4 regions of the Fictibacillus sp. WQ 8-8 genome follow, and region 1 is predicted to be linked to each of the others. Evidence: riboswitches for the same ligand, from Rfam matches in the RefSeq annotation. Region 1 holds a riboswitch; each other region holds the start of a gene.
What was found. Region 1 has a riboswitch for S-adenosylmethionine ahead of mtnK (S-methyl-5-thioribose kinase). Riboswitches for the same ligand answer to the same signal wherever they lie in the genome.

Region 1 (3,662 bases):
TCTACGCCGAATTCTTTCTTGTAATGTTCAGCTACTGCCTCTTTTAAAAAATCATAACCCCTGAACGGAGAATATTTATGATATTGCGGGTTATGAGCAGCCTCCTGCAAAGCTGCCACAATATGCGGAGGCGTTGGCTGGTCAGGGTTTCCCTGGCCAAGGTTGATAATATCATGCCCTTTAGAAGCAGCACTCACCTTGCCTACCAGCTTTGCAAAAAATTGTTCAGGCAGCCGCGATAAAGCTTCTGCTTGCTGGAATTGTTTCACGGTTACACATCCTGTCTTTCGTAATTTTCTTGAAATTCTAATCAATTATGTTATACGCTTAATTAAAATCTGTCAAAACGTTTTAATGGAGGATAGCATGAAACTTACTGTTGCAGCGATTCAAATGGATATTCAGCTTGGCAATCCCAAGGAAAATATTAAGAGGGCTTCAGAAAGAATTGAACAGGCAGCAATGAAAAAACCTGATGTGATTGTTCTTCCTGAACTGTGGACTACAGGCTATGATCTAGAAAGGCTAGATGAGATAGGAGATACAAACGGCGATGAGATCAAACGATTAATGAGCGGCCTTGCCAGCAAATACCAAGTGAACATTGTTGCAGGTTCCATCGCTAAGAAAACGGATGAAGGAATCTATAACACCATGTATGCCTTTAACCGAAAAGGTGAGCAGACCGGCGAATACAGTAAACTCCATCTGATCCGGCTAATGCAGGAAGAAAAATATATTGCTCCGGGCTCCCGCAAAGGAAATTTCATGCTGGAAAACGTTCCTGCTGCCGGTGTCATCTGCTATGATATCCGTTTCCCTGAATGGATTCGCGCCCATATTCTTGAAGGCGCCTCTATCCTGTTTGTTCCTGCCGAGTGGCCGGCGCAGCGGCTGAGCCACTGGCGGAACCTGCTAATAACAAGAGCCATTGAGAACCAATGCTACGTTGTGGCATGCAACCGGGTCGGCAGTGATAAGAACAACACGTTCGCAGGTCACACGTTGGTCATTGATCCCTGGGGAGAAATTATTGCAGAGACAGACGGAGAAGAAGAGACCATTTTGTTTGCTGAGGTCGACACTGATCTTGTTGAAGAAGTAAGAAACAGAATCCCTGTGTTTGAAGACAGACGTCCAGAATTTTATTAAAAAAGATTTGACAGACAATGGATAAGATTGTATGATTGCCATTGTAAATTATTATTGCATTCTGTTTTTTCTAACAATTTTATATTTGTTGTCTCTTATCAAGAGCAGGTGGAGGGAATTTGGCCCGATGAAACCCAGCAACCGACCGTAATACCATTGTGAAATGGGGCGTCTATTACTAGAAGCCTGGAGATCCAGTATGGCACGGTGCTAATTCCAGCAAAACTTTGTTTTGCAAGATAAGAGGCGTGGAAACTATACATCCAGGCCTCTTTTCTTACAGAAAAGAGGCCTTTTTACATACAAAATATTCCGGAGGTAGTATAGATGGCAACAACCCTCAAACAATCTTACGAACGACTGAATGAACAAACCGTGGTGGAGCTGGCACAAAAACTCGAACTGTTATCTGATTATCAAAACATTAAAGTCAATGAGATTGGTGACGGTAATCTTAACCTTGTTTTTCGGCTAATCGAAGAAGATACAGGTAAATCCATTATCGTAAAGCAGGCACTTCCCTATGCCAAAGTCGTGGGAGAAAGCTGGCCGCTTACACTGGACAGGGCAAGGATTGAAAGCAGCTCTTTAATAAAATCAGCAGAATTTGCTCCTGAGCATGTTCCAGAAGTTTTTTATACAGACCAGGATCTCGCTCTCACTGTAATGGAAGACTTATCTTCTCACGTGATTCTGCGGAAAGGTCTGATCGAAGGGGTCAAATATCCTCATCTTGCACAGCACATCGGCACATTTATTGCCAAAAGCCTGTTCTATACGAGTGATTTTTACTTGCATCCTTTCGAGAAGAAAGAGCTTGTCCAGACGTTTACAAACCCTGAACTTTGCAAGATTACCGAAGACCTTGTATTTACTGACCCGTTTTATGACATCGACACCAACGATTTTCCTTCCGAGCTGAAGGAGGCCGTTTCCGAACTATGGAGTGATACTCTCCTCAAACAGAGAGCTGCCTCTCTAAAATATAAATTTTTGACGCGTGCAGAGGCTCTGTTGCATGGTGACCTCCATACCGGAAGTATTTTCGTTACCGAAACTTCTACAAAATTAATAGATTCCGAGTTTGCTTATTATGGGCCTCAAGGCTTTGATATCGCCCACTTTTTTGCCAATATTGCATTGAATCATGCCTCACAGTCCTTTCATATCTCTGACTCTCTTAGGCGCGAAGAATATCAGAGCTATTTGCTCAGCGTGATCAAAGACACTTGGGAAACCTTCACTGCCCGTTACAGAGAACTGTGGAAAACAGAGGGTGTAGAGTCTGCAACCAAACTTCCTGGATTTGAGGAAGAGATTTTAAATAGCATTTTTACAGATATGATTGGTTTTGCCGGTTGTGAAGTGATCCGCCGCACGATTGGGCTTGCCCATGTCGAAGATCTTGATTCCATTGAAGACTTCAATGGCCAAATCGAGTTAAAAAAACGTGTGCTGAAGCTTGGAAGCGATTGGGTAAAGAACGCTGAGAGCATAAAAAATATCGATGAATTTATCACATACATCAGGAGTGTTTAATGATTATGAGTACGACAGAAACCTGGATTTCATCACTGAGATATAAAGGGGATCATCTTCTGCTGCTTGATCAGCAGCAGCTTCCCCGCCATACCGTCTACATTAATGTTACGACAATTGAACAAGTGTGGGATTGCATAAAAAAATTGCAAGTGCGAGGCGCACCTGCCATTGGAATCGCCGCAGCTTTTGGAATCGTGTTATGGGCAAAGGCCAACATATCCATGCCGTATGACGAGTTCAAGTCAAAGCTGTTGCAGCAAAAAGCTTACCTTGCCGGATCCCGGCCCACTGCGGTTAATTTGTTCTGGGCCCTCGACCGGGTCACAGGCTCTGCCGAACAAGCCCGAGATACTGAGGAAGCGGTTCAGCTGATCGAGCAAGAGGCTCTTCTCATTCAGCGGGAAGATGAAGAAACTTGCCGTAAAATCGGGGAATACGCATTGACCTTGCTGAAAAACGGGGATTGTTTGATGACGCACTGCAACGCTGGCGGAATTGCAACTTCCCGGTATGGTACAGCTCTGGCTCCCATGTATTTAGCAAAAGAAAAAGGCTGGGACCTCTCGGTGTACGCTAATGAAACAAGACCGGTATTTCAAGGGGCGCGTTTAACAGCCTGGGAGCTGCAGCAGGCAGGAATTAATGTAACATTGATTACGGATAACATGGCTGCCCATACACTTAAAACAAAAAACATCGCTGCGGTCATCGTCGGCTGTGACAGAGTCGCTGCCAACGGAGATACCGCAAATAAAATCGGGACGTTCGGACTAGCCTTGCAGGCAAAAGCACTCGGCATTCCCTTTTATGTAGCCTCTCCTCTATCAACGATCGATTTGAACACATCAACAGGAGATGATATTCCCATTGAGGAAAGACCGGCAGAAGAAGTGACCCACTTTCAGGGAGAACCCATCGCACCAGAAGGCGTGAAGGTATTCAATCCGGCTTTTGATGTCACTCCCCAT
Region 2 (3,662 bases), on a different contig from region 1:
AGATCATCCACTCCATGCGGTTCCGTGAAGCTGTTGAAATTCTAAAAGAAGAGCGTGATCAGAAGGTTTTCTTTTAACCTCATTTATACCGGAAGCTGCAAACCGCTTGAATTCATCCAGGCGGTTTTTTCATTTATTTACAATTTCTTCACACTGCCTTTAAACAGCGGCAATAAACCTCTTGTAATCTGAAAAGGAAATCGTTATAAAGCAAGGAGGACTTCCATGGCAAGAGTAACCGGCTGGATCTATGAAAAGGAATGTGATGTATTTAAATGGGTGAACGGCAGACTGCAGCACCGTTTGCTGGATAAGTATTTCAATGGGATCACACACATTGGCGGAGCAACGTGCACCATTCTAACTACACTGCTTCTCCTGCTTACCATTCCTGCCGATCTGAAGAAATTTGCTGCTGCAGGAATCCTGTCTCTTATTCTCAGCCATATTCCTGTTGCAATCTCAAAGAAATGCTATCCACGGAAACGCCCTTATCTGATGATCGCGGGTACCAAGACCTTCAGTAATCCGCTGAAAGACCATTCTTTCCCTTCAGGACATACGACCGCGATCTTTTCGGTCATCATCCCGCTCGCTTTCATCCATCCAGGATTGCTTACCTTACTGCTTCCGCTCGGGTTGTCTGTTGGCATCTCGCGTATGTATCTAGGCCTTCATTACCCAACCGACGTGCTCGCCGGTATGATCCTCGGGATCAGCTCAGGAATCTTTTCCGTGTTTTTACTCAACGTTTATCTCGTTCCTTACTTTTTATAAAATTTAGGAGGGGTTACATGAAAAAAGCACCACAGGAAAACCGTTTGATGATTGTGCAAGAAATCAGTCCGAATCTCAATCCAAGAATCGCTCCAGCAGCAATCTTCAAGCTTCCTGTATTCATGAAAACCTTTGAGCATAAACCTCCGGATTTAATTGTAAAGGTGCCAGGCACCGGCTTTTGACATATGTCAAAAAGCGGTGCCTGGCACCTTTTCAAAAATAAACACTTAAATCGATTCGTAAAATAACAAATCGATAATAAACTAGTCGATTTCAATAATAAATTTAGTTTTTCGATAATATATTCTGTTTATCGATAATAAAAAAGATTTATCGATAATAAGTTCTTCTCAAAACTCTACTTACATAAAGAAATTCACTTTGTTACTTGCAAAACCCTCGTTATTTCCATATCAAGGGTCGGCTCACCATCATTTCACTCAATAAGTAGTCTCTTTACTAGTAAAACTGGTCAATCATTGCCTATTTTGATCAAAATAACTTTATTTCAAAAGAAAAACCGGCCCAAAGGCCGGTTTTTTCAATGTATTATGCGTTTGCTTGATCTTTAAGTGCTTCTGCTTTATCTGTTTTTTCCCAAGGAAGCTCAACGTCTGTACGGCCAAAGTGTCCGTATGCCGCTGTCTGTTTGTAGATTGGACGGCGAAGGTCAAGCATTTTAATGATTCCCGCAGGACGAAGGTCGAAGTTTTGGCGCACAAGATCAACCAATACTTCTTCAGAAACTTTTCCTGTTTCGAATGTGTTGACAGCGATCGATACAGGCTGTGCTACACCGATTGCATATGCAAGCTGAACTTCTACTTTGTCAGCAAGTCCGGAAGCAACGATGTTTTTCGCTACGTAACGAGCGGCGTACGCTGCAGAACGGTCAACTTTAGTTGCATCTTTACCGGAGAATGCTCCACCACCGTGGCGAGCATATCCGCCATACGTATCAACAATGATCTTACGGCCAGTTAATCCAGCATCACCTTGTGGTCCGCCGATAACGAAACGGCCAGTCGGATTAATGAAGTATTTTGTGTTTTCGTCGATCAATTCTGCAGGAACAACAGGCTTGATGACTTGTTCTTTAATGTCGGCTTGAATTTGCTCAATTGTAATTTCTGGATGGTGCTGAGTGGAGATAACAATCGTATCGATACGAACCGGTTTGTCATCCTCATCATATTCCACCGTTACTTGAGTTTTACCATCCGGACGAAGGTAAGGAACTTCTTCGGTTTTACGCACTTCAGCCAATCGGCGGGACAGGCGGTGTGCCAAAGAGATCGGAAGCGGCATAAGTTCAGGTGTTTCATTGTTGGCATAACCAAACATAAGACCTTGGTCACCAGCACCGATCGCTTCGATTTCTTCATCAGTCATTGAGCCTTCACGAGCTTCAAGCGCTTGGTCAACACCCATCGCGATATCCGCAGACTGCTCATCAATGGATGTAAGAACTGCGCATGTTTCAGAATCGAAACCGTATTTTGCACGGTCATAGCCGATTTCTTTGATCGTTTCGCGAACGACTTTTGGAATATCAACATAAGTAGATGTGGTGATTTCACCAGCAACAAGCACAAGGCCTGTCGTTACGGATGTTTCACAAGCGACACGTGCGTTCGGGTCGTTTGCAAGGATTTCATCCAGGATCGCATCGGAAATTTGGTCACAAATTTTATCCGGATGCCCTTCCGTAACTGATTCAGATGTAAAAAGACGACGACTTTTAGACAATTGAGATCCTCCTTCTCTATTGAAAGCATAGAGCAATTTTTTTATAAGATACGGTACTCATTCCTATATGGATACTTTGTTTTGTAAAATATTCAGGTTCAAACTGTTTTAAGACATAAAAAAAGCCTTTCCCTGGACCTAAAATACACGAGGGAAAAGGTCTTATGTCTACGCCTTCACCTCTTATTTTCAAGGTTTTTTCACCTTGCAGGTTAGCACCTTTTCACTTCACTGCACAAGATGCATATGTGATGATGAAGTGTCGGTTGCTGGGTTTCATAGGGCCTGTCCCTCCACCTACTCGGAATAAGAGTAGCCGTTCCCGAAATATAATAGCGCAGTTCGACAAACCTGTCAACTTGAAAAGCTATACTCTCCCTCTCCAGCGGGAGTCTGGGCGATCCTTCAAACGGAATTAAGTACCTATTATAAATGAAAGATTATGCTTTTAAAAACAAAGAGCCTGATTTATGAACCAATTTACAATTTGCTAAATAAAATAGTATACATTATTTGTTTCAATGTGTTATACTAATTTCGAATTTACTTACGATATTAATGATAAATATATTTCTTAAAAGGATGGTTTTGCGAACATGAATACGGTTGATTTAACGACGACTTTAGATGACATTCTATCCAGCGCTGCTACTCATGAAAATCTACCTGTACCTATGCTTGTTGAAAAGGCGCTGCTCCGAAATGAAGGCATTTTATCTTCAACCGGTGCTCTCAGGGCCACTACTGGAAAATATACTGGACGTTCTCCCGAAGACAAATTCATCGTGGATGAAGCTAGCACACAAGATAAAATAAACTGGGGCAAAATCAATAAGCCCTTTAACGAAGAGAAATTTGAGCAGCTCTATAAAAAAGTACTTCATTACTTAGGACAAAAAGAGGAATTGTTTGTATTCAAAGGATTCGCTGGTGCCGACCACGCGTACAGGCTGCCTATTCAGGTGATTAATGAATTCGCTTGGCATAACCTGTTTGCCCACCAAATGTTCATCCGTCCGACAGCTGAAGAACTAAAAGGAATCGAAGCGGGATTCACCGTGGTATCTGCACCAGGATTTCAAGCAGATCCTGCTGTAGACGGGACCAATTCTGAAACCTTCATTATTATATCA
Region 3 (3,662 bases), on a different contig from region 1:
GATTCACAAGGAATGGCTCCCGTTCTGATTAAAGGTGTAAACGGTGAATATTCTGTCATGTACTTTGGGGAGTCCATGGATAAGCCTGTACCATCTTCTGAAGCGAAAGCGATTGTATTATTGAAACCGGCAGATATTGTGATAATTTGCAGCAGGACGCTGACTTTTGGTGAGTATATAGCCCGCAATGGAATTGTTGTAGAAAGAGAGAAGATGGACCGTAATCTTAATCTGGTGCCCTTTCCGCAGCTTCGTTTTTTATCCAGGCTGTTAAATGATGAATCAGAGTGGCTCAAGGGTCTTTTTAATATGAAAATCTAGCAATAGAATTAGCCCAAAGTGGATTCGAACATTGATTCAAAGAGGTTTTCTATAAGTACCGTTAAACAGTTAGTTGAGGTGCGGTCCATGAGCGATACAATACTGCTGGTCGAAGATGATCTCTCGATACAAGAAACGGTAGAACGTTTTTTAGTAAAAGAAGGATATCAAGTAACAGCTGCAAGTAATGGGGAAGAGGCTTTTCAACTCTAATCCATCACTTGGGCAGCCGTTTGCTTGCTTTTAAGGGAAAATAAAAAAGCCCAGCATTACGCTGAGCTGTAAATTTAAATTATTGAAATAGTCCGGAATGCAGAACTTCATTCGCTGCAGAAACAACATTGAACAAGAAAGCTCCCCACCATACAAGACGGCCTCGGGAAGAAACTTTGCTCCATCTTGCTCCCTTGCCGTGTTCTTTGAAATAAATAAGAGCAGCAAGGGCCGTTATATTAAAGAAGATCATGCTCCAGCGGGCAACAACAAGGTAAGTCGGACTTACTAATCCACCGGCAAGCAGCAATCCATTGATTAAGAACAGCATATAGAAAAACGGAAGACTTTTCATGTCATCACTTCTCTCCAAGATGATCAAATCCTCGTTTATTCTAACACCGCAATTATGAAATTGGAATGGGTTTGCTCAATGGTTAACAATGTTGACACATTTCTTATCCGAGCGGAAGAATCAATGTTTTTTCGAAGGAACATGTATGACATCAGAAGATGAAATCATCACCATCATGCTCCCTCCATAGGTTTTGGCCCGGATCAGGATCGGCTGGTTATAACGGTTCTGAAAACGGAAATCAGGCCCGTACCAGCTTACGGTTGCATCCCTGCCTTTTGGAACATAAGGTACACTTCGGCTGTGTGAAAAACGCTGCACAATATGAAGTCCAGCCCGGTCCACGGCATTAAAAAGAGTAGAGGAGACCTGGCAGATTCCTCCGCCAACTCCCTCTGAAAGCTCTCCACGAACAATAACAGGTGCACGCATGTACCCTTTGTCCGTAGTCCGTCTGCCTACGACCCCGTTAAAGGAAAAGGTCTCTCCAGGAAACACGACTTGATTATCAATCGCTTTTGCGGCAAGTGAAATATTATGGGTCCTGGATGAATGAGAACGGTTAAAATAAGTGACATACTGAGCAAGGTGATTGGTCCTGATATTTCCAAGCAGCTCACTGTCAACCCTGGGGTGGACGGTTAATAGAGGGACTTCAAGTTTATGAGGCCCCTTGCTGAAAAAGCTGGCATAGAATTGCTCTTTAAACGCTTTTTTGTAGAGCATGGAACCATTTTCTCCAGGAGTAATTCCTCCTAAATCATTAATTCTTGCATTAAGGGGCGGACGGTAAACCTGACCTTCCAATTTTGCAGCAAACGACTCGAATTTTTCACCGTCTATGATAGGCGTACCTGGCAGCGGGACCATAAAGTCTTTTCGATCAATAATTGCGATGGTTTGGCCTTGCTGAATCAATGATATACTCTCAGGCGTATAGACAGGCTGTACGGCCAGCAGCATACCGGTTAACAATGAAAGTAACATAACAAAACAACCTCCCAAAAGATAGTATGAGGAAGGACGGCTGGATTTATGTAGTAAGCATTCACGTAAATAAAATTTAGATTTTTCAAAAAAGTTATTGACTTTCCATTGCATACCTGTTTTAATAACTATTAATCCGATGAGGATTATATGAATTAAAAACTCCATAAATTTTTTCTTATTCTGAGAGGTGGAGGGAATTGGCCCTGCGAAACCTCGGCAGCGGACTCTTTAACGAGAGAACTGTGCCAAATCCAACAAGCATCAGCTTGGACGATAAGAGAAGTAGAACGCTATTTAACTTCTTCTTACACGTCCATGAGATGTAAGAGGAAGTTTTTTATTGAGTAAAAAAATATCGTGCAGCTGATTGGTAAACCAAAGGCCGTGTCTCAACATTAGCAGACATGGCCTTTTGGTTTTCTTTTTTTCATAAACTGTTTCCGTTTGAAAGGGGGAATTTTATTCGCTGCAAATGTTCAAAACGTTTCGTCGACCGGACAACCGGAGGCTTTCCTTAAAAAGGAGGGTTCCGGTTGTTTTCTTTTTGCAAAAACGCAGGGAAGAAGGGAGATATGATATGACTTTACTGCAAATTAGTAAACTCAATCGGAGTTTTGAAACAGGAAAAGGCGTGACAAAAGCACTTGAGCAAATAGATCTCGATGTGAATCAAGGAGAATTTATTACAGTGATCGGCCCGAGCGGCTGCGGAAAAAGCACATTATTAAAAATAATTGCTGGATTGGATACAAGGCATGAGGGCTCTGTATTGCTGGATAACCAAAAAGTATCCGGGCCGAGCATTGATAAAGGGTTTATTTTTCAAGAACCCAGGCTGTTTCCCTGGCTGACCGTGGAAAAAAATATCGCGGCCAACTTGCCTGTGAAAGAAAGTGCTACACAAGAAAAAGTTCGCGAGCTGATTAAGCTGGTACGGTTGGAGGACTTTGAAAATGCCTATCCAAAAGAGCTGTCGGGAGGAATGGCACAGCGGGTATCCATCGCAAGAGCCCTGCTTAGAAATCCTAAGATTCTTCTCTTAGATGAACCATTTGGAGCGTTGGATGCCTTTACCCGGTCACATATGCAAAAGGTACTGCTCAATATCTGGCAGAAGAATCGGACGACGATGATATTTGTGACTCACGACATCGATGAGGCCATTTATCTCGCCAGCACTGTAGTGATCATGAATCCCCGGCCAGGCACAGTCAGGGAGGTCATACCGATTGAACTGCCTCATCCACGGAGAAAAACAGATCTTGCTTTCCAGGAAATACGACAGCGGGTATTGAGTGAATTTGAAAAAGTGGAGGAAAGCGAGCGAGCAGCAACCGTCCGATAACGATATAAAGGAGATGAAAAAATGAGCAATCAGACTGGGGTATTAACGAGAACGACTGTAGAACGAAAACAAAGCATCAAGGAAACAGCATCAAAAAAACAGAGGAAAAACCCATTTCTATCCCATTGGGCACGAGGATTGGCATTTCCCGTTTTTATCATCATTATTTGGGAACTGTCAGGTGCTTACGGACTTATTTCTGCCACCTTGCTGCCAAGGCCGAGTGAAATCCTTATCGCATTTAAGGACTTAATCCGTACCGGGGAATTATTCACCCATTTTAAAATCAGCTTGTTCCGGGCACTTACAGGATTTTTAATTGGCGGGGGACTTGGACTTCTGGCCGGGCTGGCAGTTGGTTTCTCGAGCAAAACAGAGCAATCGCTTGATCCTACGTTTCAGATGCTGCGGACTATTCCATCGTTAGCTGTAATTCCT
Region 4 (3,662 bases), on a different contig from region 1:
CCCAAGTGGTACGACAAACGTAGTTATGAGCTGATCATACGTTACACCGTACGCCGGTTCACACGCTGTGCATTCACCCATCACAATGCCTGCACAATCATCAAATTTACCCGCAATTTTTAAATGATTGAGATACCGGTAAACCTGGTTAATCGGTTCATGGGTCTCCTCTATCACTAAAATTTTTCCTGCTGTATCAATCTCAAACGGAGTTCCAAGTGAATCCACAAGCGAGGTCAAATTGCCGCCAACAACTTCTCCCGTTATATTTCCTTGTACTCTGCTAATTTGAGGAATACCCGGCGGATTAACAATTTGCCGGGGTGACTGAACAGTTGAAGTTGCCTGGAAAAACTGTTGGTAGTTATAAGCCGGTGTATTTGGATTAAAGTCCAGCAGGAGAAGGCTCTGAAAGGTGATTAAATCGGTATATTGATACAGTACATTCAGCAGGATCGTAATATCGCTGTATCCTGATACGATTTTTGGATTCTGCCGGATGACATCAAAATCCAGATACGGCAGAATTCCCTCTACTCCTACTCCCCCTCTTGTCGGCAAAATCATTTTCACCTTTTTATTCGTAAACATCGCCATTAAATCAGCTGCCCGCTGTTCATCCGTTCCGGCCAAAAAACCAGTATTCGTGTAAACATTTTTCCCGAGGACAATATTGAATCCAAAATTTCGCAGCGTGGTTAATCCTTCATTAATTATTTGGGCCTCCAGAGGGCTTCCTAGTGTCACGATCCCGATGGTGTCCCCTCTCTGTAGTATCGGTGGTTTAACAGCCATACCTTCATCCCTCCATCAGCACGGTTTCCCATCGAGATTCCATCGATTATGTATATTAGAGTGATGATTTTCCTATAACTATATTTTTTCAATTCCTCCAATCAAAATACTAAAAAGGGAACGAACCGGGTATGTAGAAGTATATAGATATACCATCGTGCCATTTTTGCAATCTCAAATGAAAGGGAGAAAGGGGAATTTCCATGAAAGAATACAAGGTTATTGAATCCAGCGGGCGGTTTACTTTCAGCATGGAAACGTTAAGAGACTCAAATACTCCATTGTCCAGAGAGGAAGCCGAACAGATTAAAGAAAGGCTGGAAGAGTGCGTTCCCTTTCAGCTTGAAGTTGTAAAAATTGATTCAACGGAATGAAAACCTGCCCTATGAGGCAGGTTTTCTTATTACCCATTAACGGCTATCTTCTTCCGTTTTGTGCGATTGCTTAAAAGCCCCGATTTTTCAAGTACAGCATAGATCGAGCACCAGGACCTCTTGGAAAAATAGATGGGAACACTCTGTTTGTTCGCCTTTTTCTTAATCGCTGCTGAAAACTCATGGTTTATAAAATCGGTCAGGACCAGAACCAAGTTCACATGACTTGGAATCTCCTTTTGAGACATTCTAGCTTTTCTTCCGCTCACATGAATGATCTCCCTTATCCCTTGATGCTCCAGTTTCTTCGTAATTTTCCCAAGATGATCTCCACCAACAATTAATAACGACGACATACCAGCATCTCCCTTCTCTCTCTTATTTCAACTATTTCTTTTTGCTCGAGCTGAATAAAAAAAACAAAGGCATACATCCCAAAAAGAGAGTTGCCTTTGGTTTTCCAATCAGCAGCAAAAAAGAATATATAAATATCCCTATGGATTTACTCTGTTTTATACCGTAATAAAAACCTCTTCCTACTACGATCACGTAATAAGAAGAGGTTAGACATAACCAAATTACCCTTCTTATTGTCCAAGCCAAAGCTTGTTGGAATTGGCACAGTTCCCTCTCCGGGACCGCTGCCGAGACTTCAAAGGGCCAAATCCCTCCACCTCTCTTAATAAGTTAGAAAATTTTAAATTATTAAAAATAATATAATGGAATAAGCCTGGTAAGTCAACAGTTTTTAAGCATAATGACAGGCCGTAAAATGTCCGTTCCCCATATCCCTGAATTCGGGGGTTTTTTCCGCACAAAGCTCTGTTGCCAGCGGACACCGTGTACGAAACTTGCAGCCTGACGGCGGGTTAACAGGACTTGGAATATCTCCTTTTAAAATAATTCTCTCCCTCTTGATCCGTGGATCGGGTATTGGGACAGCAGACAAGAGCGCTTTCGTATAGGGATGCAGCGGATTATCAAACAGCTCTTCTTTCGTTGCCATCTCCACAATATTGCCAAGGTACATGATCGCAATCTTTGTACAAAGATGCTCAACGACACTCAAATCATGTGAAATAAACAAATACGAAAGGCCTTTCTTCTTCCTCAGATCACTGAAAAGATTAATAATCTGTGCCTGAATGGAAACGTCCAGAGCAGCGACCGGTTCATCCATGACAAGAAACTCGGGATTGAGTGCCATCGCCCTGGCAATGACGATTCTTTGCCGCTGGCCGCCAGAGAACTCATGAGGATAACGATCCACATGAAAGGGTGAAAGACCGCATGTTTCCATTACTTGAAGCACCTTTGCTCTAACATCCTTACTGGTAGCAAGACCGTGCTGAACCATGGCTTCCCCAATGGCATCTCCCACCCGGATCCTGGGGTTTAATGAGCTGAACGGGTCCTGAAAGACGAGTTGGGTCTGCACACGCAAACCCCGTAGTTCCTTTTTCGTTAGTGAGAAAACATCTTTCCCTTTAAAACGAACTTCCCCTTCGGTCTTCTCATGCAGCCTTAGAATGGTCTTTCCAATCGTGGATTTCCCGCTGCCGGACTCTCCGACGAGGCCAAATACGTCTCCTTTTTCAATCGTAAACGAGACACCATCGACCGCCTTGACCGATTCACCCTTTTTCCCAAATAGGCCGTTAGAGCTTGAGTAGTATTTTTTTAAATTTTCCACTTCTAATAATGCTTCACTCATCGTACGGCCTCTCTTTCATAAAGGTAGCAGCTGACACTATGGTTCTCAGAGGTTTTTTCCAGCTCTGGATGCTTTGTCCGGCAAATGTCCATGCAATGCTCGCACCGGTCAGCAAAATAACACGATTCAGTCAGTTCAGCAAGGTTTGGAACTTGGCCGGCTATCGTGTAAAGCTCCTCTTTTCGCTCTCCAATCACCGGTTTGGCTTTCAGAAGACCCTTCGTGTAAGGATGCTGTGGATTCGTAAACATTTCCAGGACAGGACCCTGCTCCACAATCTTGCCTGCGTACATAACGACAATATAATCTGCCATCTCGGCAACAACTCCAAGGTCATGGGTAATCAGCAGAATGGATGTTTTAAACTGCTCTTTAATATCCCGTAAAATATCCAGGATCTGAGCTTGAATCGTTACATCCAGGGCAGTCGTAGGCTCATCGGCGATGATGAGCTTCGGATTGCAGCTGATCGCGATGCCGATCATGATCCGCTGCAGCATACCCCCGCTCAGTTCGTGCGGATACATGTTAATGATTTTCTCAGCATTTGGAATTCCCAGCCTTGTGATGAGCTCCTGTGCTTTCTTATAGGCTTCATTCCGGCTAAGCAGCAGATGCTCCTGGAGCGGCTCAATCATCTGCTGGCCGATCGTATACACTGGATTCAGCGAGGTCATCGGCTCCTGAAAGATCATTCCGATATCATTTCCGCGAAGGCGGCTGATCTCTTTTTTATTCAGTTTAAGAAGATTTCGGCCGGCAAAGTTCACTTCTCCGTT

Region 2: linked by a shared signal. The riboswitch ahead of metK (methionine adenosyltransferase) and the one ahead of mtnK (S-methyl-5-thioribose kinase) in region 1 are both predicted to bind S-adenosylmethionine.
Region 3: linked by a shared signal. The riboswitch ahead of M1K46_RS18920 (ABC transporter ATP-binding protein) and the one ahead of mtnK (S-methyl-5-thioribose kinase) in region 1 are both predicted to bind S-adenosylmethionine.
Region 4: linked by a shared signal. The riboswitch ahead of M1K46_RS18865 (DUF2325 domain-containing protein) and the one ahead of mtnK (S-methyl-5-thioribose kinase) in region 1 are both predicted to bind S-adenosylmethionine.

What each region holds. Positions count from the first base shown of each region.
Region 1 is NZ_JAMXKG010000003.1:391,058-394,719, reverse strand. It holds gene M1K46_RS07365 (pyridoxal phosphate-dependent aminotransferase) at 1-269, opposite strand, end outside; gene M1K46_RS07360 (carbon-nitrogen family hydrolase) at 355-1,152, shown strand; SAM riboswitch class I at 1,245-1,398, shown strand; gene mtnK (S-methyl-5-thioribose kinase) at 1,480-2,691, shown strand; gene mtnA (S-methyl-5-thioribose-1-phosphate isomerase) at 2,697-3,662, shown strand, end outside.
Region 2 is NZ_JAMXKG010000005.1:312,770-316,431, forward strand. It holds gene M1K46_RS13460 (manganese catalase family protein) at 1-77, shown strand, start outside; gene M1K46_RS13465 (phosphatase PAP2 family protein) at 226-777, shown strand; gene M1K46_RS13470 (hypothetical protein) at 795-962, shown strand; gene metK (methionine adenosyltransferase) at 1,330-2,529, opposite strand; SAM riboswitch class I at 2,710-2,842, opposite strand; gene pckA (phosphoenolpyruvate carboxykinase (ATP)) at 3,126-3,662, shown strand, end outside.
Region 3 is NZ_JAMXKG010000009.1:98,947-102,608, reverse strand. It holds gene M1K46_RS18940 (NUDIX domain-containing protein) at 1-321, shown strand, start outside; partial or broken gene M1K46_RS18935 (DNA-binding response regulator) at 409-519, shown strand; gene M1K46_RS18930 (hypothetical protein) at 614-907, opposite strand; gene M1K46_RS18925 (VanW family protein) at 1,010-1,876, opposite strand; SAM riboswitch class I at 2,052-2,159, shown strand; gene M1K46_RS18920 (ABC transporter ATP-binding protein) at 2,457-3,224, shown strand; gene M1K46_RS18915 (ABC transporter permease) at 3,246-3,662, shown strand, end outside.
Region 4 is NZ_JAMXKG010000009.1:87,607-91,268, forward strand. It holds gene M1K46_RS18855 (S66 peptidase family protein) at 1-795, opposite strand, end outside; gene M1K46_RS18860 (hypothetical protein) at 999-1,169, shown strand; gene M1K46_RS18865 (DUF2325 domain-containing protein) at 1,199-1,525, opposite strand; SAM riboswitch class I at 1,754-1,858, opposite strand; gene M1K46_RS18870 (ABC transporter ATP-binding protein) at 1,918-2,883, opposite strand; gene M1K46_RS18875 (ABC transporter ATP-binding protein) at 2,880-3,662, opposite strand, start outside.